4 regions of the Streptomyces sp. NPDC060064 genome follow, and region 1 is predicted to be linked to each of the others. Evidence: riboswitches for the same ligand, from Rfam matches in the RefSeq annotation. Region 1 holds a riboswitch; each other region holds the start of a gene.
What was found. A riboswitch is a leader RNA that binds a small molecule or an ion and turns the genes downstream of it on or off. The one in region 1 is predicted to bind cyclic di-AMP.
Positions count from the first base shown of each region.

Region 2: another riboswitch for cyclic di-AMP. It lies ahead of ACFWDI_RS08085 (transglycosylase SLT domain-containing protein); the one in region 1 lies ahead of ACFWDI_RS13815 (M23 family metallopeptidase).
Region 3: another riboswitch for cyclic di-AMP. It lies ahead of ACFWDI_RS02015 (transglycosylase family protein); the one in region 1 lies ahead of ACFWDI_RS13815 (M23 family metallopeptidase).
Region 4: another riboswitch for cyclic di-AMP. It lies ahead of ACFWDI_RS14905 (NlpC/P60 family protein); the one in region 1 lies ahead of ACFWDI_RS13815 (M23 family metallopeptidase).

Region 1 is NZ_JBHWWF010000009.1:106,922-114,428, reverse strand. Features, by position in the region: gene ACFWDI_RS13820 (GntR family transcriptional regulator) at 1-630, opposite strand, end outside; gene ACFWDI_RS13815 (M23 family metallopeptidase) at 843-1,601, opposite strand; cyclic di-AMP (ydaO/yuaA leader) riboswitch at 1,614-1,776, opposite strand; gene ACFWDI_RS13810 (M16 family metallopeptidase) at 1,991-3,379, opposite strand; gene ACFWDI_RS13805 (M16 family metallopeptidase) at 3,376-4,737, opposite strand; gene ACFWDI_RS13800 (DNA topoisomerase (ATP-hydrolyzing) subunit A) at 4,930-7,380, shown strand; partial or broken gene ACFWDI_RS13795 (CobW family GTP-binding protein) at 7,377-7,507, opposite strand, start outside.
Region 2 is NZ_JBHWWF010000005.1:15,013-22,519, forward strand. Features, by position in the region: gene ACFWDI_RS08055 (nickel-dependent hydrogenase large subunit) at 1-1,313, shown strand, start outside; gene ACFWDI_RS08060 (hypothetical protein) at 1,310-1,924, shown strand; gene ACFWDI_RS08065 (DUF5947 family protein) at 1,978-2,589, shown strand; gene ACFWDI_RS08070 (DUF6084 family protein) at 2,586-3,284, shown strand; gene ACFWDI_RS08075 (hypothetical protein) at 3,281-4,720, shown strand; gene ACFWDI_RS08080 (hydrogenase maturation protease) at 4,717-5,265, shown strand; gene ACFWDI_RS08085 (transglycosylase SLT domain-containing protein) at 5,414-6,220, opposite strand; cyclic di-AMP (ydaO/yuaA leader) riboswitch at 6,225-6,413, opposite strand; gene ACFWDI_RS08090 (hydrogenase maturation nickel metallochaperone HypA) at 7,065-7,460, shown strand; gene hypB (hydrogenase nickel incorporation protein HypB) at 7,464-7,507, shown strand, end outside.
Region 3 is NZ_JBHWWF010000001.1:419,182-426,688, reverse strand. Features, by position in the region: gene ACFWDI_RS02040 (NAD(P)/FAD-dependent oxidoreductase) at 223-1,635, opposite strand; gene ACFWDI_RS02035 (exopolyphosphatase) at 1,994-2,908, opposite strand; gene ACFWDI_RS02030 (DUF501 domain-containing protein) at 2,905-3,492, opposite strand; gene ACFWDI_RS02025 (septum formation initiator family protein) at 3,517-3,990, opposite strand; gene eno (phosphopyruvate hydratase) at 4,130-5,416, opposite strand; gene ACFWDI_RS02015 (transglycosylase family protein) at 5,735-6,409, opposite strand; cyclic di-AMP (ydaO/yuaA leader) riboswitch at 6,413-6,594, opposite strand; gene ACFWDI_RS02010 (transglycosylase family protein) at 6,861-7,507, opposite strand, start outside.
Region 4 is NZ_JBHWWF010000010.1:178,249-185,755, forward strand. Features, by position in the region: gene pcrA (DNA helicase PcrA) at 1-1,782, opposite strand, end outside; cyclic di-AMP (ydaO/yuaA leader) riboswitch at 2,105-2,269, shown strand; gene ACFWDI_RS14905 (NlpC/P60 family protein) at 2,272-3,471, shown strand; gene ACFWDI_RS14910 (hypothetical protein) at 3,647-4,000, opposite strand; gene ACFWDI_RS14915 (NlpC/P60 family protein) at 4,334-5,404, shown strand; gene ACFWDI_RS14920 (GNAT family N-acetyltransferase) at 5,524-6,279, shown strand; gene ACFWDI_RS14925 (alpha/beta hydrolase) at 6,427-7,507, opposite strand, start outside.

The sequences.
Region 1 (7,507 bases):
CCGCTCGAGGCGGCGCAGCCGGTGCGCGGCGGCAGCCCGTTCGGTATGCACGGCCGTCAGCGCCCGCGCCCGTTCCGCGTCGCCGCGCGCCACCGCGTCCACGATCGCGCCGTGCTCGATCCAGGACTCGACAGGCTTGGCGGGCTGCTCGACGGCGTACATCCAGGCGATCTTGTGCCGCAGCTGGGTGAGCAGAGCGATCAGCCCCGGACTGCCTGAGGCCTGGGCGAGCGTCTCGTGGAACCACCCACCCAGTGAACGCAGATCCTCGCCCTGACCACGGCGGGCCCGCTCCTGCCCCAGTCTGACCAGGCCACGCAGCACCTTGAGATGTGCCTCGGTGCGGCGCTGGGCGGCGCGCGCCGCACCCATGGGCTCCAGCAGCATCCGGATCTCCAGAAGGTCGGCGGCCTCCTGCTCGGTGGGCTCGGCGACACAGGCGCCGGCGTGACGGCGGGTGGTGACGAAGCCCTCGGACTCCAGCGTGCGCAGGGCCTCGCGCACCGGGACCCGGGAGACGCCGTAGCGGCGTGCCAGCTGCTCCTCGGTGAGCCGGCTGCCGCGCTCGAATACACCGGAGACGATGTCGTCGCGGATCGCCGTGCATACCGAGTGCGCGGGAATGCGCATGACCGAACCTCCGCTTTAATCCGCGCGAAACGCAGCCGATTGACGTCTGTTCGGTGACTCTATTGCAGTGGGCGGGATTTTCCGATGGGAGACCGGAATCCATGGATATCTTTTGGCCAGAACTCCGGTGGGGCGGCAAACGCCGAAGGCCCCGGCGGGGAGCCGGGGCCTTCGGGAAGCACGCGGGACCGGGCATCGGCCCCGTCGTCGGATCAGACGTTGACGCCGTGCGCGCGCAGGTACGCGACCGGGTCCATGTCGGAGCCGTACTCGGGGCTGGTGCGGGCCTCGAAGTGGAGGTGCGGACCAGTGGTGTTGCCGGTCGAGCCGGAGTGGCCGATCCGCTGGCCCGGGGTCACCGACTGGCCTACCGAGACGCTGATGGACGAGAGGTGGCCGTACTGCGTGTACGAGCCGTCGTTCATCTTGATCACGATGTTGTTGCCGTACGCGCCGCCCCAGCCGGCCTCGACGACGGTGCCGGAGCCGACCGCGTGCACGGTGGAGCCGGACGCGGCGTGGAAGTCGATGCCGGTGTGACTGCCGGAGGACCAGATGGAGCCGCCGGTCTTGTAGCCCGTGGACACGTACGAGTGGGATATCGGCGCCACGAAGGAGTTGAGGCGCTTGCGCTCGGCCTCCCGGGCGGCGCGCTCCTTGGCCTGGCGGGCCTCCTTGGCGCGCGCCTCGGCCTTGCGCTTCGCCTCGGCCTTCGCCTTGGCCTCGGCGGCCTCCTGCTTCTGCGCGGCGGCCTGGTCGGCGATCTGCTCGGCGAGGGAGTCGGCGGCCACGATCTGGGTCAGGCCGGTGTCCTCGACGGTGGTCGCGCCGGTCTCGGCGGCAAGTGCCGGGGAAGCGAGGGTTCCGATGACGCCGGTGGTGGCGAGAGCCGCGACGCCGGCGATGTTCGCCCTCTTGCGCGTCATTCGGCTCGGGGCACGGTGCTTCCCGGTGGCACGGGTGAACGCCATGAAGTGGCTGATCCTTTCCTTCCTTCTCGCCTACCGGGTTAGCTGACGGGTTCGGAGCAGGAAGGTCTCCTACAGGCCCCTCCGCAGGTGCGAAGGCGCCCGATTCACCCCAGGGACTGAGTGGGTCCCCGGCTCCCCAGGCTCGCGCCAGACGGGGACTCGGCGATGACTGTCCGATGCCGCGGATGCGGCGGGCTACTGGCGGACAGCCGGACCGACGCTAGGCGGGCCGTCTTTCAATCGCCAAACAGACAGGCCCTTTTGTAGCGCACGCCACAGGGCAGACAGGCAACCTCTCCAACAAAACGGGCATAAGGCGGAACCCCGGCATCACAAGGGATGCCGGGGTTCCGCTTGTCCGTTTTGAGTTGTCTGCCGGATATCCTCAATCAGCCTGTGACAACCGTCACTTCGCCGATGCCGAGCGCCTTGACCGGCTCCTCGATCTGCGAGGCGTCGCCGACGAGCACCGCGACAAGACGGTCCACCGGGAAGGCGCTGACAGCCGCGGCCGTCGCCTCGACGGTGCCGGTCTCGGCCAGCCGTACGTACAACTGCGCCTGGTAGTCGTCCGGGAGGAACTGCTCGACCTGGTCGGCGAGCGTGCCCGCGACAGAGGCGGCCGTCTCGAACTTCAGCGGGGCGACACCCACCAGGTTCTGCACGGCGACATCGCGCTCGGCGTCGGTCAGACCTTCGGCCGCGAGCGTACGCAGCACCTTCCAGAGGTCGTCCAGCGCCGGTCCGGTGTTCGGGGTGTCCACGGAGCCGCTGATGGCGAGCATCGCGGCGCCCGACCCGTCGGGAGCGGAGCGCAGCACCTGGCCGAAGGCCCGTACGCCGTAGGTGTAGCCCTTCTCCTCGCGCAGCACGCGGTCAAGGCGCGAGGTGAGAGTGCCGCCCAGGCAGTACGACCCGAGCACCTGGGCCGGCCAGACGCGGTCGTGGCGGTCCGGGCCGATGCGGCCGATCAGCAGCTGCGTCTGGACGGCGCCGGGACGGTCCACGATGACCACACGGCCGGTGTCGTCGGCGGTGATCGGCGGCTTGGGACGGGGCGCGGCGCTGTCGCCCTTCCAGGTGCCGAGTGAGTCGGCGAGCACGGCGTCCAGATCGACGTCCGTGAGGTCGCCGACGATCACCGCGGTGGCGGTGGCGGGCCGGACATGCGCCTCGTAGAAGGCCCGTACGGCCGCGGAGTCGATACGGGCGACCGTCTCCTCCGTGCCCTGGCGGGGGCGCGACATACGCAGGGAGGCCGGAAAGAGCTCCTTGGAGAGCTCCTTGGCCGCACGGCGGGCCGGGTTGGCCGTCTCGTGCGGGATCTCGTCCAGCCGGTTGCGTACCAGCCGCTCCACCTCGTTGTCGGCGAAGGCCGGCGCGCGCAGCGCCTCGGCGAGCAGACCGAGCGCCTTCGGCAGCCGGGAGACCGGAACCTCCAGGGAGACGCGGACACCCGGGTGGTCGGCGTGCGCGTCGAGGGTGGCGCCGCAGCGCTCCAGCTCGGCGGCGAACTCCTCGGCGGTGTGCTTGTCGGTGCCTTCCGACAAGGCGCGCGCCATGATCGTGGCAACGCCGTCGAGGCCCTCCGGCTCGGCGTCCAGCGGGGCGTCGAGGCAGATCTCGACGGCCACCACCTGCTGGCCGGGGCGATGGCAGCGCAGCACGGTGAGGCCGTTGTCCAGCGTGCCGCGCTCGGGGGCCGGGAACGCCCAGGGGCGGGCCGCGCCGGCCTTCGGCTGCGGGTGGAACTCCATGGTCACGGCAGCGTCGCTCACTGGTCCGCCCCTTCGCGCTCGTCGTTCTCGTCGCTGTCGCTGTCGCCGTTGTCCGCGGAGAGGGGCTCGTAGACCAGCACCGCCCTGTTGTCCGGGCGCAGCCGGGCCTTGGCGACCGCCTGCACCTCTGCGGCGGTGACGTCCAGCACCCGCGTCACGGCGGTCAGCGCCAGCTGCGGGTCGCCGAACAGCACGGCGTACCGGCACAGTTCGTCGGCGCGGCCGGCGACCGTGCCGAGCCGGTCCAGCCACTCGCGCTCCAACTGGGCCTGCGCCCGCTCCATCTCCTCGGGCGTGGGACCCTCCGCGGCGAACCGCGCCAGCTCCTCGTCGACCGCGGCCTCGATCTGCGGCACCTCGACACCACCGGAGGTCTTGACGTCCAGCCAGCCCAGCGAAGGGGCGCCGGCCAGCCGCAGCAGACCGAAGCCGGCCGCGACGGCCGTCTGGTCACGGCGCACCAGGCGGTTGTGCAGTCGCGAGGACTCTCCGCCGCCGAGGACGGTGAGCGCCAGGTCAGCGGCGTCGCTCTCGCGCGTGCCGTCGTGCGGCAGGCGGTAGGCGGCCATCAGCGCCCGGGCCGGGACCTCCTCGACGATCTCCTCGCGCAGCTGCTCGCCGATGATCTCCGGGAGGGAGCCGTCGCGCGGCGGCTGCTTGCCCTCGTGGGACGGGATGGAGCCGAAGTACGTCTCGATCCAGGCGAGCGTCTGCTCCGGGTCGATGTCGCCGACGACCGACAGCACGGCGTTGTTCGGCGCGTAGTACGTACGGAAGAACGTGCGCGCGTCCTCGAGGGTCGCGGCGTCCAGATCGGCCATCGAGCCGATCGGCGTGTGGTGGTACGGGTGGCCCTCCGGGTAGGCCAGAGCCGTCAGTCGCTCGAAGGCCGTGCCGTACGGGACATTGTCGTACCGCTGGCGGCGCTCGTTCTTGACGACGTCACGCTGATTCTCCATCGACTCGTCGTCGAGAGCCGCGAGCAGCGAGCCCATGCGGTCGGCTTCCAGCCAGAGGGCGAGCTCCAGCTGGTGCGTGGGCATCGTCTCGAAGTAGTTGGTGCGCTCGAAGCTGGTGGTGCCGTTCAGCGAGCCGCCGGCTCCCTGAACCAGCTCGAAGTGGCCGTTCCCCTTGACCTGGCCCGAGCCCTGGAACATCAGATGCTCGAAAAGGTGAGCAAGGCCGGTACGGCCCTTGACCTCGTGGCGCGAACCTACGTCGTACCAGAGGCAGACCGCGGCGACCGGGGTCAGGTGGTCCTCGGAGAGCACCACGCGCAGGCCGTTGGCCAGGCGGTGCTCGGTCGCTGTCAGGCCGCCGGAACCGGCCTGCGCTGTGGCCGTGTGACCCATGGGCATGTACGTCCCTTCGATCGCGATATGGAGAAGTCCTGCCACTGTATGCAAGCGATCTGACACCTGGCGAAGTTCCCGGCCGAGAACGGCCCAACGACGGGTCGAGGTCGGCGTTGTCAGAGGCTCGGTCCACAATGGTCCGCGTCAGAACCTGAGTACTGCCCCGCACAAGAGCGAGAAGGAGCCGCAGCCGCGATGGCCCGCCGCAGCACGAAGACCCCGCCGCCGGACGACTTCGAGGAGAAGATCCTCGACATCGACGTCGTCGACGAAATGCAGGGCTCCTTCCTCGAGTACGCGTACTCGGTGATCTACTCCCGGGCCCTTCCGGACGCCCGCGACGGTATGAAGCCGGTGCACCGCCGCATCGTCTACCAGATGAACGAGATGGGCCTGCGCCCCGACCGCGGCTATGTGAAGTGCGCCCGTGTGGTCGGCGAGGTCATGGGTAAGCTGCACCCGCACGGCGACGCGTCGATCTACGACGCCCTGGTGCGGATGGCGCAGCCGTTCTCGATGCGCCTGCCGCTGGTCGACGGCCACGGCAACTTCGGCTCCCTCGGCAACGACGACCCGCCGGCCGCCATGCGGTACACCGAGTGCCGGATGGCGGATGCCACCAGCCTGATGACGGAGTCGATCGACGAGGACACCGTCGACTTCCAGTCGAACTACGACGGCCAGGAGCGGGAGCCGGTCGCGCTCCCCGCCGCCTATCCGAACCTGCTGGTCAACGGCTCGTCCGGGATCGCCGTCGGCATGGCGACGAATATGCCGCCGCACAATCTGGGTGAGGTCATCGCCGCCGCCCGGCATCTGATCAAGCACCCGGGCGCGGACCTCGAGACGCTGATGCGCTTCGTCCCCGGGCCCGACCTGCCGACCGGCGGCCGGATCGTGGGCCTGAACGGCATCAAGGACGCGTACGAGACCGGCCGCGGCACCTTCAAGATCCGCGCGACGGCCTCTGTGGACGACGTCACGGCGCGCCGCAAGGGCCTGGTGATCACCGAACTGCCCTTCACGGTCGGCCCGGAGAAGGTGATCGCGAAGATCAAGGACCTGGTCTCGGCGAAGAAGCTCCAGGGCATCGCGGACGTCAAGGACCTCACCGACCGGCAGCACGGTCTGCGGCTGGTCATCGAGGTCAAGAACGGGTTCATCCCCGAGGCCGTGCTGGAGCAGCTCTACAAGCTGACGCCGATGGAGGAGTCCTTCGGCATCAACAATGTGGCGCTGGTGGACGGGCAGCCGCTCACCCTGGGGCTCAAGGAGCTGCTCGAGGTCTATCTCGATCACCGCTTCGAGGTCGTGCGGCGGCGCAGCGAGTTCCGGCGGGCCAAGCGGCGCGACCGGTTGCACCTGGTCGAGGGCCTGCTTGTCGCGCTTCTCGACATCGACGAGGTCATCCGGCTCATCCGGTCGAGTGACAATTCCGCGCAGGCGAAGGAGCGGCTGATCGAGCGCTTCTCGCTCAGCGAAATCCAGACTCAGTACATTCTGGACACTCCGCTCCGCCGGCTGACCAGGTTCGACCGGATCGAGCTGGAGAGCGAACGAGACCGGCTCAACGGCGAGATCGACGAGCTGACCGGGATCCTCGACTCGGACACCGAGCTGCGCAAGCTGGTCTCGACCGAACTGGCCGCGGTGGCCAAGAAGTTCGGCACCGAGCGGCGCACGGTGCTGCTCGAGTCGGCGGGTACACCGCTCGCTGCGGTGGCGCTGGAGGTCGCGGACGACCCGTGCCGGGTCCTGCTGTCCTCGACCGGTCTGCTGGCCCGCACCGCCAATGGCGAGCCCCTGGGGCACGAGGGCGGAAAGCGCGCCAAGCACGATGTGATCGTTTCGGCGGTGCCGGCGACACAGCGCGGCGATGTGGGCGCTGTGACCTCAGCCGGACGGCTGCTGCGGCTCGCGGTGATCGACCTTCCGCAGCTTCCGGACACGGTGTCCTCGCCCAATCTGTCGGGCGGTGCGCCGGTCTCGGAGTTCCTGTCGCTGGAGGAGGACGAGACGGTCATCTGCCTCACCACGCTCGACGAGTCCTCGCCGGGCCTCGCGCTCGGCACGCTGCAGGGTGTCGTCAAGCGCGTCGTCCCCGACTACCCGTCGAACAAGGACGAGTTGGAGGTCATCACCCTCAAGGAAGGTGACCGGATCGTCGGCGGGACCGAGCTGCGTACGGGCGAGGAGGACCTGGTCTTCATCACCTCCGACGCCCAGCTGCTGCGCTACCAGGCCTCGCAGGTACGGCCGCAGGGCCGGGCGGCCGGCGGCATGGCCGGCATCAAGCTGGCGGACGGCGCCGAGGTGCTCTCGTTCACGGCGGTCGACCCGGCCGGCGACGCGGTGGTCTTCACCATCGCGGGCTCGCACGGCACGCTGGACGACTCGGTGACGACGTGGAAGCTCACCCCCTTCGACCAGTACCCGCGCAAGGGGCGGGCCACGGGCGGCGTGCGCTGCCAGCGCTTCCTCAAGGGCGAGGATGTGCTGGTGCTGGCCTGGGCGGGCGCGGCACCGGCCCGTGCGGCGCAGAAGAACGGCGCACCGGCCGAGCTCCCGGAGCTGGACCCGCGGCGTGACGGCTCGGGTACGCCGGTGACGTCGGCGGTCGCGGTGTTGGCGGGCCCGTTGAGCTAGTCGAGCTGCTGGAGCGCGGTCTCCGCCGGCTCCGCTGTCTCATCCGGTTCGGCCGGTACGTACCGTAGGACGCCCCATATGCTCCGCTCGTCGGGGGCGTCCTGCGGACCGGTCTGCGCGCAGGACT
Region 2 (7,507 bases), on a different contig from region 1:
GCTACCGCACCATCGCCGACATCATGCGGTCACTCAACCCCATCGAAGGCGAGTTCTACCGGGAAGCCCTCCAGGTGAGCCGCTACACCCGGGAGATGTTCTGCCTCATGGAGGGCCGCCATGTGCACCCCTCCACGCTCTACCCCGGTGGAGTCGGCACGATTGCCTCCGTTCAGCTCTTCACGGACTATCTCAGCCGCCTCATGCGCTACGTGGAGTTCATGAAGCGAGTCGTCCCCCTGCACGACGACCTGTTCGACTTCTTCTACGAGGCTCTGCCCGGGTACGAGGAAGTCGGCCGCCGACGGGTGCTGCTCGGCTGCTGGGGCGCCCTCAACGACCCCGAGTACTGCGACTTCACCTACGCCAATATGACCGACTGGGGACGGAAGATGTTCGTCACCCCCGGCGTCATCGTCGACGGCAAGCTCGTCACCAACGACCTCACCGAGATCAACCTCGGCATCCGCATCCTGCTGGGCAGCTCGTACTACGACGACTGGCAGGGCCAGGAGCAGTTCGTCACCCACGACCCGCTCGGCAACCCCGTCGACCCGCGCCACCCGTGGAACCAGCACACCATCCCGGCCCCTCAGAAGCGGGACTTCAACGACAAGTACAGCTGGGTGATGTCCCCCCGCTGGTTCGACGGCAAGGACTACCTGCCGCTGGACACCGGCGGGGGCCCCCTCGCCCGCCTGTGGTCCACGGCGCTGTCCGGGCTCGTCGACGTCGGCTATGTCAAGGCCACCGGCAACAGCGTCGTCATCAACCTGCCGCGCACGATGACCAAGCCCGAGACCACCTTCGAGTGGAAGATCCCGCGCTGGAGCAACGCGCTGGAACGAAACCGTGCCCGCACCTACTTCCAGGCCTACGCCGCGGCCATCGCCCTGCACTGCGCCGAGAAGGGGCTGAACGAAGTGCGTGCCGGCCGCACCCAGACCTGGGAGAAGTTCGAGGTGCCGGACCAGTCCATCGGCTGCGGCTTCACCGAGGCCGTACGCGGTGTCCTCTCCCACCACATGGTCATCCGGGACGGGAAGATCGCCAACTACCACCCGTACCCGCCGACTCCGTGGAACGCCAGCACGCGCGACTCCTACGGCACGCCCGGCCCGTACGAGGACGCCGTGCAGAACACGCCGATCTTCGAGGAGAACTCCCCGGAGAACTTCAAGGGCATCGACATCATGCGCGCGGTGCGCAGCTTCGACCCCTGCCTGCCCTGCGGCGTTCACATGTACGTCGGCGGCGGAAAGACCGTGAAGTCGATGCACGTACCCACCGGCCTGAGCGGCCTTTCCGGATGAGCGCGGCAGCCCCCACCGCCGCCCCGCCGGCCGATGCTGCCCACCGGGTCATGAACGCGGAGCAGGCAGGACGGCGCGTGGAAGAAGTCCTCGACCGACTGGCCGCCACCGGCGACGAATCGGCGTGTGCCGGGGCCGAGGAGCTGGTCAGGGTCCTGATGGACTTCTACGGCGCCGGTCTGGCCCGGATCGTCCGGCTGCTCGATGCCCCCGCCGCCGGCAAATCCCCGGGCAGCCCCCTGGCCGGCCTGCTCGGAGACGAACTGGTCTCGAGCCTGCTGGTCCTGCACGACCTGCACCCCGAGGACACCGCCACGCGCATCGCTCGTGCTCTGGACGCGGCCGGTGACCATGCCTGGGAGGTAGCGGGCTTCGACGACTCCTCCGCAACGCTGCGCCTGCGGTCTGCCGGTGGTGCGGGCTGCGGCTGCGCCGGCACAGCTGCGTCGGCACAGCAGGCGGTCGAGGACGCCCTCACCTGCTTCGCGCCTGAGGTGACGGCTGTGGAAGTGGAGGCGGGCGCCACCGCCCGGGAGCCGGCGCTGCTCCAGATCGGGAAGGCTCCCACGTCCCGTACGGCGCCCGGACCGGCCGTGGCGAAGACGCGGTGAGCGCGCCCCAGCTCCGGCCACAGCCTCCTGGGCCTGCCGGTGAACTGCGCGGCCTGCGACGGTTTCTGACCGAGCGGCCACCCCGGCAGGAGCGCTGCGAACTGTGCGGAGTGGCGGTGGCCGACAACAGCCACCGCCACCTGGTGGACACGGAGAAACGCGCACTTGCCTGCGCCTGCGTCCCGTGTTCCCTCCTGTTCGAGCGGCCCGGTGCCGCGGGCGGCCGCTTCCGGGCGGTGCCGGACCGCTATCTGGCCGACCCGGACCACCGCCTGGACGACAGCGCGTGGGAAGTTCTGCAGATCCCGGTCGGCGTCGCCTTCTTCTTCCGTAACGCGGCGCTCGACCGCCTGGTCGCGCTCTACCCGAGTCCCGCCGGCGCGACCGAGAGTGAACTCGACCCGTCGGCATGGCAGACCGTGCTGGGCGGCAGTCGACTGGCCGCGCTCCTCGAACCCGATGTGGAGGCGCTCCTGTTGCGCCGGGTGGAAGGCCGGGCCGAGTGCTACCTCGTCCCGATCGACATCTGTTACGAACTGGTGGGCCGCATGCGCCTGTTGTGGCAGGGCTTTGACGGCGGAGCCGAGGCCCGGGCCGATCTGGAGGCCTTCTTCGCCCATGTCGGCGGCCGCGCCCAAGTGGTGCAGGGGGCGGACCGGCCATGACGGAGTTCGCCTTCACGTGTACGGGCGTACGGGCCGACCGGTACGCCGCCGGTCCGACACTCGTCTTCAGGCTGCGCATCACCGCGTCCGACAACGCCCGCGTGCACGCCCTGGCCCTGCGCTGCCAGATCCGTATCGAACCCGCGCGGCGCGGCTACGCTCCCGCGGAGGCCGATGGGCTGGCCGACCTCTTCGGAGAGCGCTCACGCTGGGGCAGCACGCTTCAGCCGGTTCAGTTCGCCCAGGTCTCGCACATGGTTCCCAGCTTCACGGGAGAGACGGAAACCGACCTCGCCGTCCCCTGCACGTACGACATGGACGTCGCCGCCACCCGGTATTTCAACGCCCTCGAGGCGGGCGAGGTGCCGCTGCTCATGCTGTTCTCCGGAACGGCATTCACCGGAGCAGGCGGCTTCCGCGTCGAACCCGTGCCGTGGGACCGGGAGGCGGCCTTCCGGATGCCGGTAAAGGTGTGGCAGGAGATGGTCGAGCAGCACTTCCCCGGCTGCGGCTGGATCCGGCTGCCGCGCGACACCATGGACGCGCTGCTCGCCTTCCGTTCGCGGCGGGCACATCCCTCCTGGGAGGCGGCCGTCCGGGCCCTGCTGGCCGAGGCCGGCACGCCGGACCCCCAGCCGGTCCACGCCCTGGACCGAGCGCTGCTGCCACGCGCTACCGGAAGGACGGCACGTTGACGACAACTGCCTTCGCACCGGCGACGGAAGCCCGGTTCGCCGTCGCCCGACAGGTGGCCGACGCGGTCCTCTTCGAGGGCTATGTGCTCTACCCGTACCGTGCTTCGGCGGCCAAGAACCGGCTGCGCTGGCAGTTCGGAGTGCTCGTGCCGCCCGCCTGGGGCTCCGAGTGCCAGGAGCACGACTTCCAGCACACCGAATGTCTGATGGAACCGAAGGCGGGCGCGACGCTGGCGGTCGAGGTGCGCTTCCTGCACGCCCGGCGCAGGACCGTGCAACAGGCCCGGCAGGACGGCGGGTTCGAGACGGTGCGCGAACTCCACCTCGAGGACCGCGTCCTGGTGCCCTGGGACGAGGGCGTCGAGGAGCGTGTCGAGGTGCTCGCAGACGTGGAGGAGCTGGCAGGAGACGGTGTCACCGTTCCCTTCACCCGCCCTGCCCGCGAAGAGACCGAGCCCGTCCTGGACGCGACCGGCCGGACGGTGGGCCGGCTGATTCGCCGATGCGAGGAGATCAGTGGCGCCGTGCGGCTGTCCGCACGTGACCTCGACGGTCCCTACCGGGTGATGCGTCTGACCGCTGTCGTGGAGAACACCAGCAGCTGGAGCCCGCCGGACGGCACGGCCGACCGTGACGCGGCGCTGCCGCGCTCGCTGGTCGCCGCGCATCTGCTGATGGGCCTCAGCGCCGGGTCGTTCCTGTCGATGACGGATCCGCCCGAGTGGGCCAAGGGCGCGATCGCGTCCTGCCGCAACCTGCACACCTGGCCGGTCCTCGCCGGCGAACCCGGCCGCGCGGACCTGGTGCTGTCTTCCCCGATCATCCTGGAGGACCACCCCGCCATCGCCCCGGAGAGCCCAGGGGCTCTCTACGACGCCACCGAGATCGACGAGATCCTCGCGCTGCGCACCGCAGCCCTCACCGATGAGGAGAAGCGAGAGGCTCGTGGCACCGACGAGCGGGCCGGCGCGGTGATCGACCTGGCCGACTCGATGCCCCCTGAAGTCCTTGAGCGCCTGCACGGTGCGGTGCGTGCGCTACGGGAGGTGACCGGCCCCGACGCGTCGGACGCCCCCCCGCCGCCCGCCTGTCGCGGGTTTACCGACGAATACGGCGTGGAGGCGCCGGGCACCCCGTGGTGGGACCCGGCGAGCGACTCCGGCTTCGACCCGGCCCGCGACCGGGTCGTCGTGGACGGCCGGTCGCTGGGGGCCGGGAGCCGCGTGCTGCTGCGCCCGGGCCTGCGGCGCACCGACGCACAGGACCTGTTCCTGCACGGCCGCAGCGCCAGGGTCGAGGCGGTGCTGCACGACGTGGACGGGGCAGTGCATCTGGCAGTGACCGTCGAGGGCGATCCAGGAGCCGACATCCGCCGCGAGCAGGGCCGCTTCCTGTACTTCCAGCCCGACGAGGTCGCCCCCCTGGAGGACGCATGACACGTCCTGAGCGGAACAACGACCGGATTCTGGTCGCCGGGGTCGGAAACATCTTCCTCGGCGACGACGGCTTCGGCGTCGAGACCGTGCGCAGGCTGGCCGCGGAACAGCTGCCGGAGCACGCCGAGGTCGTGGACATCGGCGTACGGGGCGTACACCTGGCGTATCAGCTTCTCGACGGCTACGACACGCTCGTCCTGGTCGATGCCACGGCGCGCGGCGGCGAACCCGGCACGGTGTATCTGATCGAAGCCGACGGCGCGGGCGGCATCGAGCCCCGGAACGCGCTGCTGGACGGTCACCGGATGTCCCCCGACGCGGTCCTGGCTCTCCTGGAGACCCTCTGCGCCGGCACCGGCGCGCGGCCGCCGCGGCGCATCCTGGTAGTGGGATGCGAACCCGCCGGTGTGGAGGAAGGCATCGGTCTCAGTCCGGCCGTGGCCGCCGCGGTGCCGGAGGCCGTACGGCTGATCATGGGCTTGCTGCGGGACGGCGAGCAGGAACCGTCCGCGCCACCGGCTGCGGTCGGCGAGGCTGCGAAGTGAGGAGAAGAGCATGAAGAAGACGATCATCGGTGGCGCGGCCGCCGCTACTGCCGCGACTGCGCTGGCCGCCGTCGTCCGGCTGGCCCTGCCGGACCTCATGCGCTATCTGCGCATCCGCAGGATGTGACGCGACTGAGGTGACCGGGCGTCAGTAGGCGCCGTTCACATTGTCGATCGAGCCGTACTTGGCGGCGGCGTAGTTGCACGCGGCGGTGATGTTGGCGACCGGGTCGTAGCTGTTCATCGACGTGCCGGGCACGTGATAGGCACGGAACGTCGGGTCGATGACCTGGAGGAGCCCCTTGGACGGGGTTCCCTTCACGGCGTTGGAGTCCCAGTTGTTGATGGCCAGCGGGTTGCCCGAGGACTCGCGCATGATGTTCCGGTGGATGCCGTTGTACGAGCCGGGGATGCCGTGCTTGGCCATGACGTCGAGCGACTCCCTGATCCAGCCGTCGAGGTTGTTCGAATAGGTCGCGGGCTTCGCGGTGGTGGCGGCGCCATTGGTGGCCAGCGTGCTCCTCTGCGCGGAGCGGCTGGCCCGCTCGTCCGGAGCAGACGTGTTGGGGGTCACCTTGGCCTTTTTGCCGACCGACAGCTTGAGACCCGCGTGAATCAGCGAAGGGTTGCTACCGATTGCCCGCCGGTTGTCCTTGTACAGCTGCATCCAGCCGCCGCTCAGGGAGTGCGCCCGTGCGATCTTGGAAAGGGAGTCGCCCACAACGACGGAATAGGTGGTGGGCAGGGCCTTCTTCGCGGCTACGGGCGTGGTGCTCGCGACGGTCGGCGCCACAGCCTTTTCAGCTGTGAAGGGATGCGCCGTCGGCTGCGCCGCGCCGGCAGTGGTCGCGCCGATCACCGGCAGGACGAGTGCGGCACCTCCCGCACCCGCAGCGACGAAACCCCGAGTGATCGGGCTGGACTTGGGACGGCGATGCTTACCCTTTGCGGGCATGGCGAGTTCCTCTCCGTCGCCTGCGAGGTCAGCTGTCGGGTTCGGGCTGGAGATGCCCGGCCGCAGTAGGAATGCGACTTCACCCCGAGCCGTTCCGGATTCCGGATCGGCGGCTTACCTGGGTCCCCCGCTCCTGCCGTACGTAAGTGGGTGGGTTTTGCCGGACGGCGGCAGGATTCGGCGTTCCGTCCGGATTGCGGTGACCGTAAGCGAAAAGGGCTGGATGGAACAAGCCCTGAATTCACCACTGCAATCCACGCGGCGGATTCTGCCGCGGAAAATCCCGTGATCCACCGAGGGCGGGGAACTCAACTTTCCTTTTGGGGCACGGGACTGAGCCAGGCCGGCGCCCTTCGCGCAGCGTCACGGACGTGACCCATATCACGAGCGTCGATGCGGGACGGTCTGCCCCACGGCGCCGCGAAAATGCACGACAAGTCGCGTGATTTCCCGCAAAATGGATGTCGGGAGCAATGTCGAGCAAACGCCCATTCCGGACACTTCGAAGCGGAACCGCGCTCCCGGAGTGCGTATTCAATCCCTACATTCAACCTATGCATGCATTAATGCCCTATGGGTATGTTCTGTCCGTTTAGGTGGTAATTGGAGCCACCCTCCCGGCCGGGCTGTGCTGTGGCGACGTGCACCCCGAGACCGGTACGGCTTCCGCCGCTGCCCCGAACGGTGTACGCGGCCGGGTGGCGTCGGCGTGCCGGGCTCCCCGCCGCCGGGTCCCGGCCTGTAATGGTGCCGAACGGCCCCAGCGCTCAGCTTGCGCGGGCGGGCGACGCCCACCGGGCCCAGAGCGTTCGACGGCGGTCGGCCAGTGCCAGGACGGAGAGCGATGCACGAGATGTCCATCGCGTTGGCTGTCGTCGGCCAGGTGGAGCAGGCGGCGGCCGAAGCAGGCGGCGTCACCGCGGTGACGTCCGTACGCCTCCAGGTCGGCGAGTTGGCCGGAGTGGTCCCCGACGCTCTCTCCTTCTGCTTCGAACTGGCCTGTGCCGGGACCGTTCTGGAAGGTGCCGAGCTGGTCGCGGACTCCGTGCCGGGTCGTGCCCGCTGCGAACCGTGCGCGGATGAATGGGCGGTCGGAATGCCGCCGCAGCTGTGCTGTCCGGTGTGCGGAGAGGCGACCGCCGAGCTGCTCTCGGGCCGCGAACTGCAGATCGTCAGCGTGCACTGGGAGGACGGCCAGGAGCACGAACGGGCCCGTGAACCCATTTTCGAGGAGTGCTGAAGCATGTGCCGTGTGGTCGATCTCCAACAGGCGGTCCTCGCCAAGAA
Region 3 (7,507 bases), on a different contig from region 1:
GGTGCACTCCAGGGAACAATCCGACCACCCTGCGCGCTTCCCGACATCACGCAATGCCCGAGCAAAATACCTGCATGCCACACGTACCCGTCCGGGCGACGGGAACGGGCGCGTGCGGCCGCCTCGTTGACGGAAGAAATGTCCCGCGCACGGCCGAAGGGGCCGCCCGCACCACGGATGGCGGGCGACCCCTTCGGGGTAGGACATGCTGTGCTGCTGCGGCTAGGAGGCCTTGGCCTTCTCGGCTTCCGCCTTCTGCTCTTCGGCCTTCTCCGCTGCCGGCTTCGCAGCGGCCGCCGGAGCCGGCTTCGCCGCCTCGTAGAACTCCTCGCGCGGCGACTCCATCGCGCCGAGCGAGACGACCTCACGCTTCAGGAACATCGCCAGCGTCCAGTCCGCGAAGACACGGATCTTGCGGTTCCAGGTCGGCATCGCCATGCCGTGGTAGCCACGGTGCATGTACCAGGCGAGCCGGCCCTTGAGCTTGATCTTCACCTTGCCCATGACGATCATCGCGACGCCCTTGTGCATGCCGAGACCGGCCACCGCACCCTTGTTGGCGTGGCTGTACTCCTTCTGCGGGAAGCCCCGCATACCGGAGATGACGTTGTCGCCGAGGAGCCGCGCCTGACGCAGCGCGTGCTGGGCGTTCGGCGGGCACCAGGCGTTCTCCACGCCGGCCTTGCGGGCCGCGACGTCCGGGACCTGGGCGTTGTCGCCGGCGGCCCAGATGTAGTCGGTGCCCTGGACCTGCAGCGTCGTCGTGGTGTCGACGTGGCCGCGCGGGCCCAGCGGCAGGCCGTAGCGGGCCAGCGCCGGGTTCGGCTTCACACCGGCCGTCCACACGATGGTGCTGGAGTCGACCTCGAGGCCGTTCTTCAGCACCACGTGGCCGTCCACGCAGGAGTCCATCGACGTCGAGAGGTAGATCTCGATGCCGCGGCCCTCGAGGTGCTCCTTGCCGTACTTGCCCAGCTTCGGACCGACCTCGGGAAGGATCTTGTCGGCCGCGTCGACCAGGATGAAGCGCATGTCCTCGCGCTTGACGTTCGTGTAGTACTTGGCCGCGTCGCGCGCCAGGTCCTCCACCTCGCCGATGGTCTCGGCGCCGGCGAAGCCGCCGCCCACGAAGACGAAGGTGAGCGCCTTGCGGCGGACATCCTCATCGGTCGTCGAGTCGGCCTTGTCGAGCTGCTCGAGTACGTGGTTGCGCAGGCCGATGGCCTCTTCGATGCCCTTCATACCGATGCCCTGCTCGGCGAGGCCGGGGATCGGGAAGGTGCGGGAGATCGCGCCGAGCGCGACGACCAGGTAGTCGAAGGGCACCTCGTACGCCTCGCCGACGAGCGGCGAGATCGTGGCGACCTTGCGGTCCTGATCAATGGTGGTGACCCGACCGGTGAGCACCTCGGCCTTGGGCAGGACGCGTCGCAGCGGTACGACGACGTGCCTCGGCGAGATGCTGCCTGCGGCGGCTTCGGGGAGGAAGGGCTGGTACGTCATGTACGAGCGCGGGTCCACGACCGTGACGGTCGCTTCCGCGTAACGCATCTTCTTCAGAATGCGTCGAGCTGCGTACAGGCCTACGTACCCACCGCCTACAACGAGGATCCTGGGACGCTCCGTGGTGCTCATGCCATCGAGTATCCACCCCCCTCGGAGGGGGTGCTCGTGAGCCCCTTCACAAGCTCCTGACCCACCTCTGCTACACTGCGCCGCCCACGTGACCGAGGTCATGGCGGCGGAGGGGAACCACGGTGTAAAGGCAAACGCTGTTCGCCCCCCGTGAGCTGGTCCCTAAGGGGCCGCCCGGCGGTGGACCACTGCCCTGATCAACGCTCCCGCAACATGCCTGGATCCGTCCGGAATGCACGCACCCGGGACCGACGGGTGGGCCGCGGGGGGCTTTCGACCCCCCGCAGCGCCCAACAAGGACGTTTTCCTTGTGAAGAACTTCACGAAGTTCGTCGCGCCGCAGTCGCGAGACCGGTCTCTAGGCGATGGACCAGGCGATCCCGTCGAGGATGTCGTGCTCGCTGACGACCACTTCGCGCGCGCCGATCCGCTCCATGATCTCCCTCAGCACCAGCGCCCCGGCGCCGATGACATCCACGCGCCCCGGGTGCATGACCCGGTACGCGGCGCGCTGCTCGTGCGTGGACTCCAGCAGCGTGTCGCTGATCCTCACCACCTGCTCGTAAGGGATCCGGGCGTGGTGGATCTTCGTCGAGTCGTATGCGTCGAGGCCGAGCGCGATCCCCGCGACCGTCGTCACCGATCCGGCGAGACCGACCAGGGTGCGCGCCTCCCGCAGCGGGACGGTCTCCTCCGCCAGGTCGAGCGCGGCCCGGATGTCCGCGCGGATCGCGGCGATCTCGTCGGCCGCCGGCGGATCGTTGCGGATGTGGCGCTCCGTGAGCCGTACGCAGCCGATGTCGACGGACCGCGCGGCCAGCACGTGCTCCTCGCCGACGACGAACTCGGTCGAGCCGCCGCCGATGTCCACGACCAGGCGCTCCTCGTGACCCGGCAGGCCCCCGGTGGCGCCGGTGAAGGAGAACTCCGCCTCCTGCTCGCCGGTGATCACCTCGGGCTCGACGCCGAGGATGTCGAGGACGCCGCGGACGAACTCGTCGCGGTTCTCGGCATCGCGCGAGGCGGAGGTGGCCACGAAGCGGAGCTTCTCGGCACCGTGCTTCTTGATGACGGCGGCGTACTCGCGGCAGGCCGCGAAGGTCCGCTCCAGCGCCTCGGGCGCGAGCCGTCCGGTGCGGTCCACGTCCTGACCCAGCCGGACGATGATCATCCGCCGGTCGAGGTCGACCAGCTCGCCGGTCTCGGGGTCCGCGTCGGCGACGAGGAGGCGGATGGAGTTCGTACCGCAGTCGACGGCGGCGACCCGGGTCACTCCTTGTCCCCTTCTTCACGAGCCGCGGCTTCTTCACGGGGCGCGACCGCTTCACCGGGCGCGACCGCTTCACACGGCGCGACACAGGGGCCCTTGCGCCACCACTCGGGGAGCATGGCGATCGCCTCGTCGCCCAGCGGGTTCACCCCGGGCCCGGCCGCGAGCGAGTGGCCGACCAGGACGTGCAGGCACTTCACCCGGTCGGGCATGCCGCCGGCGCTGGGGAAGCCCTCCAGCACCTCGATCGCGTCACGGCGCGCGATGTAGTCCTCGTGGGCGGCGCGGTACGCGGCGGCCAGCTCCGGGTCGGTCGCCAGGCGCTCGGTCATCTCCTTCATGACGCCGTTCGCCTCGAGCGTGCCGATCGCCGACGCGGCCCGCGGGCAGGTCAGGTAGTACAGCGTCGGGAACGGGGTGCCGTCGGGGAGTCGCGGAGCGGTCTCGACAACATCCGGCTGTCCGCACGGGCAGCGGTGCGCGATCGCGCGCAGGCCGCGCGGCGGGCGGCCGAGCTGCTCCTTGAACGCGGCGATGTCCGCGTCGGTCGGCGGAGTGGGGTCGGTGGTGGGAGGGGGCGTTTCCATGCCTGCCTTGGTTCTACTTGGCTGCTACTTGCGGTCGGCGTTGTCGACGCCGTCCCAGACGTTCGAGTACCAGGGACGGTCCGCCGCGCCTTCGTCGGTACGGCGGTGCTCTGCGGCCTCGGGGTCGATCACCGTGTACCCAGTCTCTCCCGGAAGCACGAAGTGCAGGTGCTCGCGGGCCAGCCGCTCGATGTACCTGTCGTCCTGGAGGCGCGCCTTCTCGTCCCTGAGCCGCTCGACCTGCTGCTCGGCGTCGTCCATCCTGCGCCGCTGCTCGGCGATGTCGGCGCGCTGGGAGACGTACTGACGCATCGGGTACGCGAGCGCGACGACCAGCGAGCAGATCACCAGGGTCAGAAACGCCGCCCGGCCGGTGAGCCGGGAGCGGCGGTCCTGCCGGCGGCTCTGGGAACGGTAGACGCGGGCCGCGGTCTGCTCGCCGAGCAGCCGCAGCCTGGTCGCGGTGGAGAACCGGTCCTGGTCCCCTTTGCGTGCCATGGTCTCGCCTCCCCACTACGCGCGTACGTCCCCGGACACGGTACGGGACCGTGACCGGGGACGCTTCGCTTCGCTACGCCTTTGCCACCCATTCACTTCTCTGGATGCACAGCGCGAATGACAGGGCGTCAGCCGATGATCAGCCCTTGAAGCGCGGGAAGGCGGAGCGGCCCGCGTACACCGCGGCGTCGTCGAGGATCTCCTCGATACGCAGCAGCTGGTTGTACTTGGCGACGCGCTCGGAGCGGGCCGGGGCGCCGGTCTTGATCTGGCCGCAGTTGGTGGCGACGGCCAGGTCGGCGATGGTGACGTCCTCGGTCTCGCCGGAGCGGTGGGACATCATGCACTTGAAGCCGCTGCGCTGGGCGAGCTCCACGGCGTCCAGGGTCTCGGTCAGCGAACCGATCTGGTTCACCTTGACGAGCAGGGCGTTCGCGGCGCCGTCCTCGATGCCGCGGGCCAGGCGCTCCGGGTTGGTGACGAACAGGTCGTCGCCGACGATCTGGACCTTGGTGCCCAGCTTGTCGGTGAGGACCTTCCAGCCGGCCCAGTCGTCCTCGAAGAGCGGGTCCTCGATGGAGACGAGCGGGTAGGCCGCCACGAGCTCCTCGTAGTACTCGGTCATCTCGGCGGCCGAGCGGGACTTGCCCTCGAACTCGTACAGGCCGTCCTTGTAGAACTCGGACGCGGCGACGTCGAGCGCCAGCGCGATGTCCTTGCCCGGGGCGTAACCGGCCTGCTTGATGGCCTCGAGGATGAGGTCCAGGGCGGCGCGGTTGGAATCCAGGTTCGGCGCGAAGCCGCCCTCGTCGCCGAGGCCGGTGGAGAGGCCCTTGGTCTTCAGGACGGACTTGAGGGTGTGGTAGACCTCGGCGCCCCAGCGCAGGGCCTCGGAGAAGGACTCGGCGCCGATCGGCGCGATCATGAACTCCTGGATGTCCACGTTGGAGTCGGCGTGCGAGCCGCCGTTCAGGATGTTCATCATCGGAACGGGCAGCAGGTGCGCGTTCGGGCCGCCGAGGTAGCGGAAGAGCGGCAGGTCGGAGGCCTCGGAGGCGGCGTGCGCGACGGCGAGGGAGACGCCGAGGATGGCGTTGGCGCCGAGGGAGGACTTGTCCGGAGTGGCGTCCAGGTCGAACATCGCCTGGTCGATCAGGCGCTGCTCGGTGGCGTCGTAGCCGACGAGCTCCGGGCCGATCTGCTCGATGACGGCGAGGACGGCCTTCTCGACGCCCTTGCCCTGGTAGCGGTTCTGGTCACCGTCGCGGAGCTCAAGAGCCTCGAACGCACCGGTGGAGGCGCCGGACGGAACAGCAGCACGGCCCGTGCTGCCGTCGTCGAGGCCAACCTCGACCTCGACCGTGGGGTTGCCTCGGGAGTCCAGGATTTCCCGGGCTACGACGACGTCGATGGACGGCACGAGCATCTCCTTCTGGGATGTGACGCGAGAAGTGCAGGGTCTCTTGGCCTTGCGACATGAGCCTAACCGGCTCCACGGCATCGGCCAGCCGTTGCCCGCCCGCTGGGACGAAAAACGCCCCGAAGACTCGCGGCGCAGGACAAACAGCACGTGAACTACCTGCGGGTAACGCCACGAGGGCCCGGCAAGGACCGGGACGGGTACCGACCGGAACAGACAGAGCCCCGGCCCAGCGCGTACGGGGGGGAGACGCGCCGGACCGGGGGGTCTGGGACCCGGGGTCAGCTCAGGTGGAGCCGCACCGGGGGTCTGGGACCCGGGAGGTCAGCTCAGGTGGAGCTGCTGGCCCGGGAAGATCACATCGGAGTCCTTGACGATGTCCTTGTTGAGGTCGAACAGCTTCTGCCAGCCGCCCTTGACCTTCTTGGCCTCGGCGATCGTGCCGAGAGTGTCGCCGGCCTTGACCTTGTACTCGCCGTCGCCCTTCTTGAAGCCCTTGGCTGCGGGCGCGGACTTCGCCGGGGCGGCGGGGCGCTCGGAGCGCGTCGTGGGGGCATCGGCGCGCTTCGGGGCGGGCTTCGGGGCGGGCTGCGCCTGCTGCGTGGTGCCGGAGCCACCGTTGTAGGCGGCGTTGGAGAGGCCGACGCCGCAGTTCGGCCAGGCACCCTTGCCCTGGCCGGCCAGGACCTTCTCGGCGATGGCTATCTGCTGGGACTTGGAGGCCTGGTCGGCGGAGGAGGCGTACGCCGTGCCGCCGTACGCGGCCCAGGTGGAGGCCGAGAACTGCAGGCCGCCGTAGAAGCCGTTGCCGGTGTTGATGGACCAGTTGCCACCGGCCTCGCACTGGGCGACCTTGTCCCACTCGGAGGCGGTCGCGGCGGAGGCGGAGGTGGCGCCCATCAGCGGGGCGGCGACGACGGCACCGGTGACACCGGCGAGCGCGGCGATGCGGGTGGCCTTGGACGGGCGGCGGTGCTTGTTCTTGCTGGAAAACAGCATGGAACGTCTCCTCACCGACGCCTACGAGGTGAGCTGTCGGGTTCGGGCCAAGTGAGTTGCCCGGCCGCGCATGCTGCGCGCGGCTTCACCCCAAGCCGGCCCGTCGGCCGTTGCGTACTGCTCTCAACGGCCGGGCCCGGCGCTTACCTTGGGTCCCCCGCTCCTGCCTTCGGCGCTCTGTGCGAACGACTACTCCCCCCGACCGGCGGCAGGATTCGGCGTGACGGTCAGTGGTGCCCGCGGTGGCGAGCGGTTCAGACCGTAGACACAGCTCTCCCCGATGTCCAAAGACGAACATCGGGGAGGAATCGCCCATTTCACTACTCAGGGAACTCTCGTTTCCGCAGGTGAGAAGCGGAACAACCGGACCCGAGGGGCGAGATATGCCAGTTGGGACAAAGAGACCCATGTCTCAGTTGAACAAACTCGGACATACGCCAGCGAACTGCCGCTACTTCACGTCCAGATCGAGGCTCTGGCCAGGGAGGATGAGATCCGGATCGGCGCCGACCGTCTCGCGGTTCGCGTCGTAGATCGCGGACCAGCCACCGGGCAGCTTCTGCTCGTCGGCGATGGCCCACAGACTGTCGCCGGGACGGACGGTGTACTCGCCGGGCAGGGCGTCCGCTTTGTCGGTGTTGCCGGTCTTGTCGACCTCGTCACGTGTCGCACCGTCACCTCGCGAGGCATGGCGGGCATCTTCGCGCGGATTGTCCGTATTGCCCGGCTCGGTCTCCTCCGGGGCGCCACGGTGCTTGCCGGTGCCGCTGTCGGCGCCGGCGTCCTGCCCGGCACCCGGGTTCGTCGACTCGGACGGCCGGGTCGACGCCTTGGGGCTCGCCGGCGCGGAGGAGTCCACGGACGGCTCGGCGGAGGGCTCCGCGGGTCCGGAGGTCCCGGCGGAGGGCTCCGCGGACGCGGCCGGCGGTGCGGGGGTGCTCTGCCCCGGCGACGGCATGGCGCCCGGGTCGACGCCGGTCGCGGCGCCGTCGTTCGTCAGCCCCGACAGCAGCGAACAGCTGGCCCACGCCTGGGGACCCTGCGCGTCGAGGACCTTCTCCGCGACCGCGATCTGCTGGGAGCGGCTCGCGAGGTCGG
Region 4 (7,507 bases), on a different contig from region 1:
CTCCTCGCCGCGCTCCTGCTCGAACTCGAGCGCCACGGCGGCCAGTTCCTGAAGGTTCTCGATACGGGTCTCGTCCTGCGGGTCGGTGGACGCCTGCAGCTCGGCGAGATATCCGGTCCGCTCGAGGACGGCCTCCAGCACCACCGCCGGACCCGCGCCCGAGTCGACGACGGTACGCAGCTCCTCCATGAGCACGTTGAAGCGCTTCACGGCGTTGGCGGAGCGGGCCGCCATGCCGTACGCCTCGTCCACGCGGCGCAGCGCCTGCGGGAAAGTGATCTTCTCGCGCAGCGCGAGCGCGTCGATCATCGCCTCCGCGCGGTCGCCGATACCCCGTTTGGGGACATTGAGGATCCGGCGCAACGGGACATTGTCCTCGGGGTTGGCGAGGACCCGCAGATAGGCGAGGACGTCCCGGACCTCCTTGCGCTCGTAGAAGCGCACTCCGCCGACGACCTTGTACGGCAGCCCGACCCGGATGAAGATCTCTTCGAAGACACGGGACTGGGCGTTCGTACGGTAGAAGACGGCGACGTCGCCGGCCTTCGCGTCGCCCGCGTCCGTCAGCCGGTCGATCTCGTCGGCAACGAACTGCGCCTCGTCGTGCTCGGTGTCCGCGACATAGCCCGTGATCTGCGCGCCGGCGCCGGCGTTGGTCCAGAGGTTCTTGGGCCGGCGGCTTTCGTTCCGCTCGATGACGGCGTTGGCGGCGGAGAGGATCGTCTGCGTCGAGCGGTAGTTCTGCTCGAGCAGGATCGTCGTCGCGTCCGGGTAGTCCTCCTCGAACTGGAGGATGTTACGGATGGTCGCGCCGCGGAAGGCGTAGATCGACTGATCGGCGTCGCCGACCACGCAGAGCTCGGCCGGCGGCAGGTCCTCGTAGCCCGTCCCCACCAGCTCGCGTACGAGCGTGTACTGAGCGTGATTGGTGTCCTGGTACTCGTCCACCAGGACGTGCCGGAAGCGCCGCTGGTAGTGCTCGGCGACGTCCGGGAAGGCCTGGAGGAGGTGGACGGTGGTCATGATGATGTCGTCGAAGTCCAGGGCATTGGCCTCGCGCAGCCTCGCCTGGTACATGCGGTAGGCCTCGGCGAGCGTCTTCTCGAAACCGTCGACGGCCTGGTCGGCGAAGGTCTCCTCGTCGATCAGCTCGTTCTTCAGGTTCGAGATCTTCGCGCTGAAGGACTTCGGCGGGAACTTCTTGGGGTCGAGGTCCAGATCGCGGCAGACCAGTGCCATCAGTCGCTTGGAGTCGGCGGCGTCGTAGATCGAGAACGACGAGGTGAAGCCGAGCTTCTTGGACTCCCGGCGCAGGATGCGGACGCACGCGCTGTGGAAGGTCATGACCCACATGGCGTTGGCGCGCGGCCCGACGAGCTGCTCGACGCGTTCCTTCATCTCGCCGGCGGCCTTGTTGGTGAAGGTGATCGCCAGTATCTGGCCGGGGTGCACGCTGCGGGTCCCCAGCAGATGCGCGATCCGGTGGGTCAGCACCCGGGTCTTGCCGGACCCGGCGCCGGCCACGATGAGCAGCGGCGACCCGGTGTGCACAACGGCGGCACGCTGCTGCTCGTTCAGCCCCTCGAGCAGGGCGGCGGGGTCCACGACGGTGCGCGGGGCGCCGTCGCGGTAGTACGGGTCCCGGGCCGGAGGCACGTCGAATGCACCCTGGAAGAGATCGTCCGGGATCTCTTCCGGGGCCGAGTCCTCGGGCGGTGGCGGGTGCTGCTCCGCGCTGGGCTGGAGGTCCGCCAGGAAGCTGTCGTCAAAGAGGCTGCTCATCGCTCTACGAGTCTAGGCCGCCGCACTGACAGCCCGCGGCCGCATTGCGATACGACTCCGACAGCGGATCCGGCGCGACTCGGGCAGCGACTCGGGCAGCGACTCGGGCGACGAGACCGACGAGGAGCCCGACGACGCTGCGCGATCGGGCCGCTCCGCTGCGCTGTCGGGCGGCGTCGGCCCGTGAGCGACTCCTCACTCAGCCGCGAAGGTCACGAAAATGTATCGGACATATCGAACATCAACCTTCACAGCAACCACACGAGTTGGCTAGCGTGCTCGATCAGGCGGCCCGTACCCCCCTGGCGACTCGCGCCGAATCGGGCGGCCTGCGCCGAATTCGAGCTCTCTTCACGGGAGTTCGGAACCGGGGACCCACCATGCACAACCTGGGGTGAATCGGACCGTTCCCCCCTCGGTCCGTAGGGCGACCTTCCGTTCCGCCCGAACCCGACAGCTAACCCGGTAGGCGGTCCACGGAAGAAGGAGATGCCGGCCTTGGCGTCGCATCGCAAACCGCGTACCCGTACCGGAATTGCCGGAATGGCAGGACTACGCACCAACTCCCCCGCCGTCGGGTTCACGACGGCTGCCCTCGCCTCCGTCACCCTGCTGTCCACGCAGAGCGCCAACGCCGCGCCCACCGAGCCGAAGCCCTCCGTCGAGGAGGTGCAGAAGAAGGTCGACGACCTGTACCGGCAGGCCGGCACCGCGACCGAGAAGTACAACAAGGCCAAGGAATCCACCGATGAGAAGCGGCGCGAGGTCGACCAGTTGCTCGACGACGCCGCGAAGCGCACGGACAAGCTGAACGAGTCCCGGCGCACGCTCGGCAACTACGCGGCCGCGCAGTACCGCACGGGCGCGGTCACCCCGACCGCCGCCCTGCTGCTCGCGGACAGCCCGCAGGCGTACTTCGACCAGACACAGCTGATGGACCGGATGACCGACCGTCAGCGCACCGTCATCGACGACTACGAGACCCAGCGGGCCGCAGCCGCCAAGCAGCGAGCGGAGGCGACGAAGAGCCTCGAGTCGCTCACGGACTCCCAGAAGGCGCTGCGCACCAGCAAGCAGGAAGTCCAGGCGAAGCTGAGCGAGGCGCGTTCGCTGCTGTCGAAGCTGACCGCCGAGGAGAAGGCGCGGCTCGCGGCGATCGAGCGCGAGAAGGAGGAAGTGGCGCGTCGCAAGGCCGAGGCCAAGGCCAAGGAGGAGGCGAAGGCCCGCGCCGACGCGGAGGCGGAGCGCAGGCGCCGGGAGCAGGCGCAGCAGCCGGGCGGCGACACCGGCACGGGCACAGGTACGGGCACAGGCACCGGCTCCAGCGGCGGTGCGTACGCGGCCAAGGCCGACAAGGTCCTCTCGTTCGCCCGCTCGCAGATGGGCAAGCCGTACGTCTGGGGCGCCACGGGCCCGAGCTCGTACGACTGCTCGGGACTGACCCAGGCCGCCTGGAAGGCGGCCGGCGTGGATCTGCCGCGCACCACCTGGGACCAGGTGAAGGTCGGCACGCGGATCGCGACAAAGGATCTGCTCCCGGGCGACCTGGTCTTCTTCTACGACGACATCAGCCACGTCGGCATCTACATCGGCGACGGCAAGATGATCCACGCGCCCAAGCCCGGCGCGAACGTCCGCGAGGAGTCGATCTACTACATGCCGATCTACGGCAGCGTGCGTCCGGCATAGCGGAACAACCGGCACAGCGGAACAAGTGGAACGCCCGGACCCGACCGCGCCCGGGCGTTCCCAGCACGGAAGGCCACGTACGGAAGGCCACGGACGGCAGACCACGTACGGCAGACCACGTACGGAAGACGTGCCACGTACGGAGAACGCCGCTCTCACATCGGGAGCGGCGTTCTCACGTCCAGAGCGTGGCGATGAAGATGTTCGCGACCGTCAGTCCGCCCACCGCCCCGAACAGCCCCTTCTCCACCTTCTCCTCGTCCCGCTTCACATACACCAGGCCCAGGATCACGATCAGCACCGCCAGCTTGATGCCGATCTTGAGGTTGTTCACCGCCTGGTCGTCCGCCTGGTTGAGGCCCACCAGCACCACGCCTGTGACCAGCATCGTCAGCGCGCCGTGCAGCATCGCCGGAATGAAGCGTGCCTCTCCCGCGCCTATCGCCTTCATCTGAGTGAGGAAGCCGCCGAGCAGCGACGCGATGCCGATGATGTGCAGGGCGACGAAGACATTGATGAGTACGTCCATGAGGCGGAGCCTAACCGCCCCCATACCACCGCTCTCCGGGCAGGTGGGCCTCGTTCGCCTCATCGGTCACTCCGGTACGGAAATGCGGTCCGGCACCATGGGCAGGGCTCTCACAAGGCGCACCCTCATGTCCACCTTTGGCCAACATCGGTCCTTACGCCTCTTTCCCGTGACCCCCAGGTTTAGCGTCCTCCCTCAGGTGACCGACTCCCCACCGCCGCCGAGTTCCCGGGCGGCCGTCAGTCACCACCGCCGAGAGATCCGGCGGCGGGCCGCTCCCCCTGTGCGGTCCGTCGTCGGACTCCGACTCGGACCGGCAGGGAACGGAAGGACGTGGACGCCCTCGTGGCAGCGCACCGGAAACCCAAGCAGCATCCGCTCACCGGGCCCGCCGCCCGCACCGCCGCCACTCTCGCGCTCGCCGGCGCAGCGACCGCCACCGCATTCGAAGGCGCCGGGCACGCCGAGCCCCGCCTCAGCCCCGCACAGATCAAGGCCAAGGTCGACAAGCTGTACCAGCAGGCGGAGGCCGCCACCGAGAAGTACAACGCGGCCAAGGAGCAGACCGCCAGGGCGCGCGAGTCACTGGACGCGCTGCGCGACGAGGCCGGGCGCAGGACCGAGCGGCTCAACACCTCGCGGAACGCGCTCGGTTCGATCGCCACCGCCCAGTACCGCGCCGGCGGTATCGACCCCGGCCTGCAGCTCGCGCTCACTTCCGACCCCGACCAGTATCTGGAGCGCGCCGCGCTCGCCGAGCGAGTCGGCGAGCGGCACGCGGACGCGATCACCGGCGTACACCAACAGCTGGTGGAGATCGCACGGTTGAAGGCGCGGGCCGACGAGCGGATGAGAGCTCTCGAGGCCCGGCAGACCGAGTTGGCGAAGCACAAGTCCACCGTCCGGGAGAAGCTCGCCGCCGCCGAGCGTCTGCTGACCCGGATGACCGCCGAGCAGCGCGCGGCGTACAACTCCGCGTACGGCGGTACGGGTGGAGCGACGGATGCCCGCGCCGACCGCTCCGCCGTCCCGCGCGGCTCGCTCCGGGCCCCCAATTCCCGTGCCGCGCAAGCCGTCGCGTACGCGTACGGAGCACTCGGCAAGCCCTACGTATGGGGTGCGACGGGCCCGGGCTCGTACGACTGCTCCGGTCTCACACAGGCCGCCTGGCGCTCCGCCGGCGTCTCGCTGCCCCGCACCACCTACACCCAGATCAACACCGGCGAACGCGTGTCCCTCTCTCAACTCGCCCCTGGCGACCTGGTGTTCTTCTACTCAGGCATCTCCCATGTCGGCCTCTACATCGGCGGCGGCCAGATGATCCACGCACCCCGTCCGGGCGCCCCCGTCCGCGTCGCGCCCATCGACCAGATGCCCTTCGCGGGTGCCGCCCGCCCCGTGTAGCCGCCGCAGAGCCCGCGCCGCCGGAGGGACCGCGAACCGCTCGCAAACCGGTTGCCGGCCGCGTACGGAAGTGACACCATCCCCGGCGTCCCAAGATCCCGATCGCGGCAGGAGCCCCCGTGGACGTCGACGTCCAGAACTACGTACGCACGCTCACGCTCCGCTCGCCCGATCACGTCCGCGTCGGCCCCTTCACCGTGCGCTACAACCCCAACTGGGCGATCCCACCGGCCAATTACGCCATCCCCGACCATGGCGCGGAGCCGACCACCGAAGAGGTCAACGCTCTGATCGCCGTCTTCCACGAGCGCGACCGGCAGCCACGCCTGGAGTTCCTGCCGTCGTGCGCGCCCGAGGTCGAGCCCGCTCTGCTCACGGCCGGCTTCACGGTCGAGCGCCGCGCACCACTGCTGGCCTGCACGCCCGAATCCCTCATAACCCCGGCGCCGGTCGACGGAGTCACCCTCACCGAGCCCTCCGACGAGGCCGGGTACACCGCCGCGGCGGGCGTGCAGCATCTCGCGTACGGCGAATCGGGGGACCCGACCGACGGCGAAATCGCCTGGCTGCGCGGGGCCAACGAGGGCGGCGGAGTCGCCGGCCTCGCCAGGGACGACAAGGACGGCACACCGGTCGCCGCGGGCGGCTGCTCCGTCCCGGCCGACGGACTGAGCGAGCTGTGCGGCCTGGCGGTCGCCTCCTCGCACCGCCGCCGCGGCATCGGCGCGGCCCTGTCCGCGTATCTGACGGCCGCCGCCTTCGATCGGGGCTGCCGCATCGTCTGGCTGGAGCCGGGCGACGCGGACATCGAGCGGATCTACGCGGGGATCGGCTACCGGCGGGTCGGCGACAAGACCGATATGTCACTCCAGTAGGTCACCGCTGTCACTCCAGTAGGTCACCGCTGTCACTCCGGCGCGGTCACCGCTCTCACCGTCAGCAGGCCACCGCTGTCACTCCGGCGGGTCACCGCTCCCACGTCAGCAGGCCAAACCGCTGTCATTCCCCACAGGCCACCGCTGTCACTCCAGCAGGCCGCCACCGGCTGCCGCCTGGCCGTTGTCGGGCGCCTGACCGTCCTGGGCTTCATGGGACACCCCGCCAACGCTGGGCCCTCCGCCGCCCCGAGGCGCCCCGGCGTCCACGCCGCCCCGGTGCAGCAGCTGCATCTGCCGCGTCAGCCACTCGAACGCGTAAGGCAGCTCCCTGCTCCACACCACCGGCAGATGCCCGCCCCACGTCTGCCGTACATCCACCTGCGTCGGCGGCTTGGCCACACGCCTCAGCGCGAGCCCCGGCTCATAGCCGTCCGCGCCCTCGCCCATCGCCAGCAGCGACACACGCGGCGGCTTCTTCGCCGACTTCAGGATGTTCAGGACGTCGTTCTCGTGCCGCAGCTTCGGGTCCGCGCCCGTCAGCGAGCCGCGCTCGACGGCCGGGTCGTTGTACCCGGAGAAACTGACGGCGGCGCTGAAGCGGTCGGGGTGGGCCAGGGCCAGTTTGGCGGCGCCGTGCCCGCCTGCCGAGTAGCCGGCGATGGCCCAGTTCTCCGGGTTCGGGGAGACCCGGAAGTTGTCGGTGACCACCTTGCGTACGTCGACGGTCAGCCAGCTGTCCGCGTTGACCTCGCCCGGTATGTTCGCGTACCCGGCGTCGGACTTGCCGAGCAGCATGGTCCGCGGCGAGACCAGGATGAAGGGCGCGACCTTGCCCGACTCGATCAGCGGCTGGACCTTGTTCTGGAACTTCAGTGCCTTGAACCAGCTCTTCGACGTACCGGGGAAGCCGGAGAGCACCTCGACGGCCGGGAACTTCTTGTTGCGGTACGCGGGATCGTTGTACTGCGGAGGCAGCCAGACGTACACCTCGCCCGACACTCCCGATATGGAGCCCTTGAGCGAGGTGCGCAGCAAGCCGCTGCCGAGCTGAGGGTCGTCGACCTTCTCGAACTTCAGCGGAACCTTGGGCAGCGAGGAGATCTGCCTGCCGCCGGTGCCGCTCGGTCCGAGGTCGATCGCCGAGTCGACATGGTCGGTCGTGCCGAGCAGATCGTCCCAGCTGTCGTAGAGACCGTTGGCGTTGTTCACTGCCACGAAGACCACG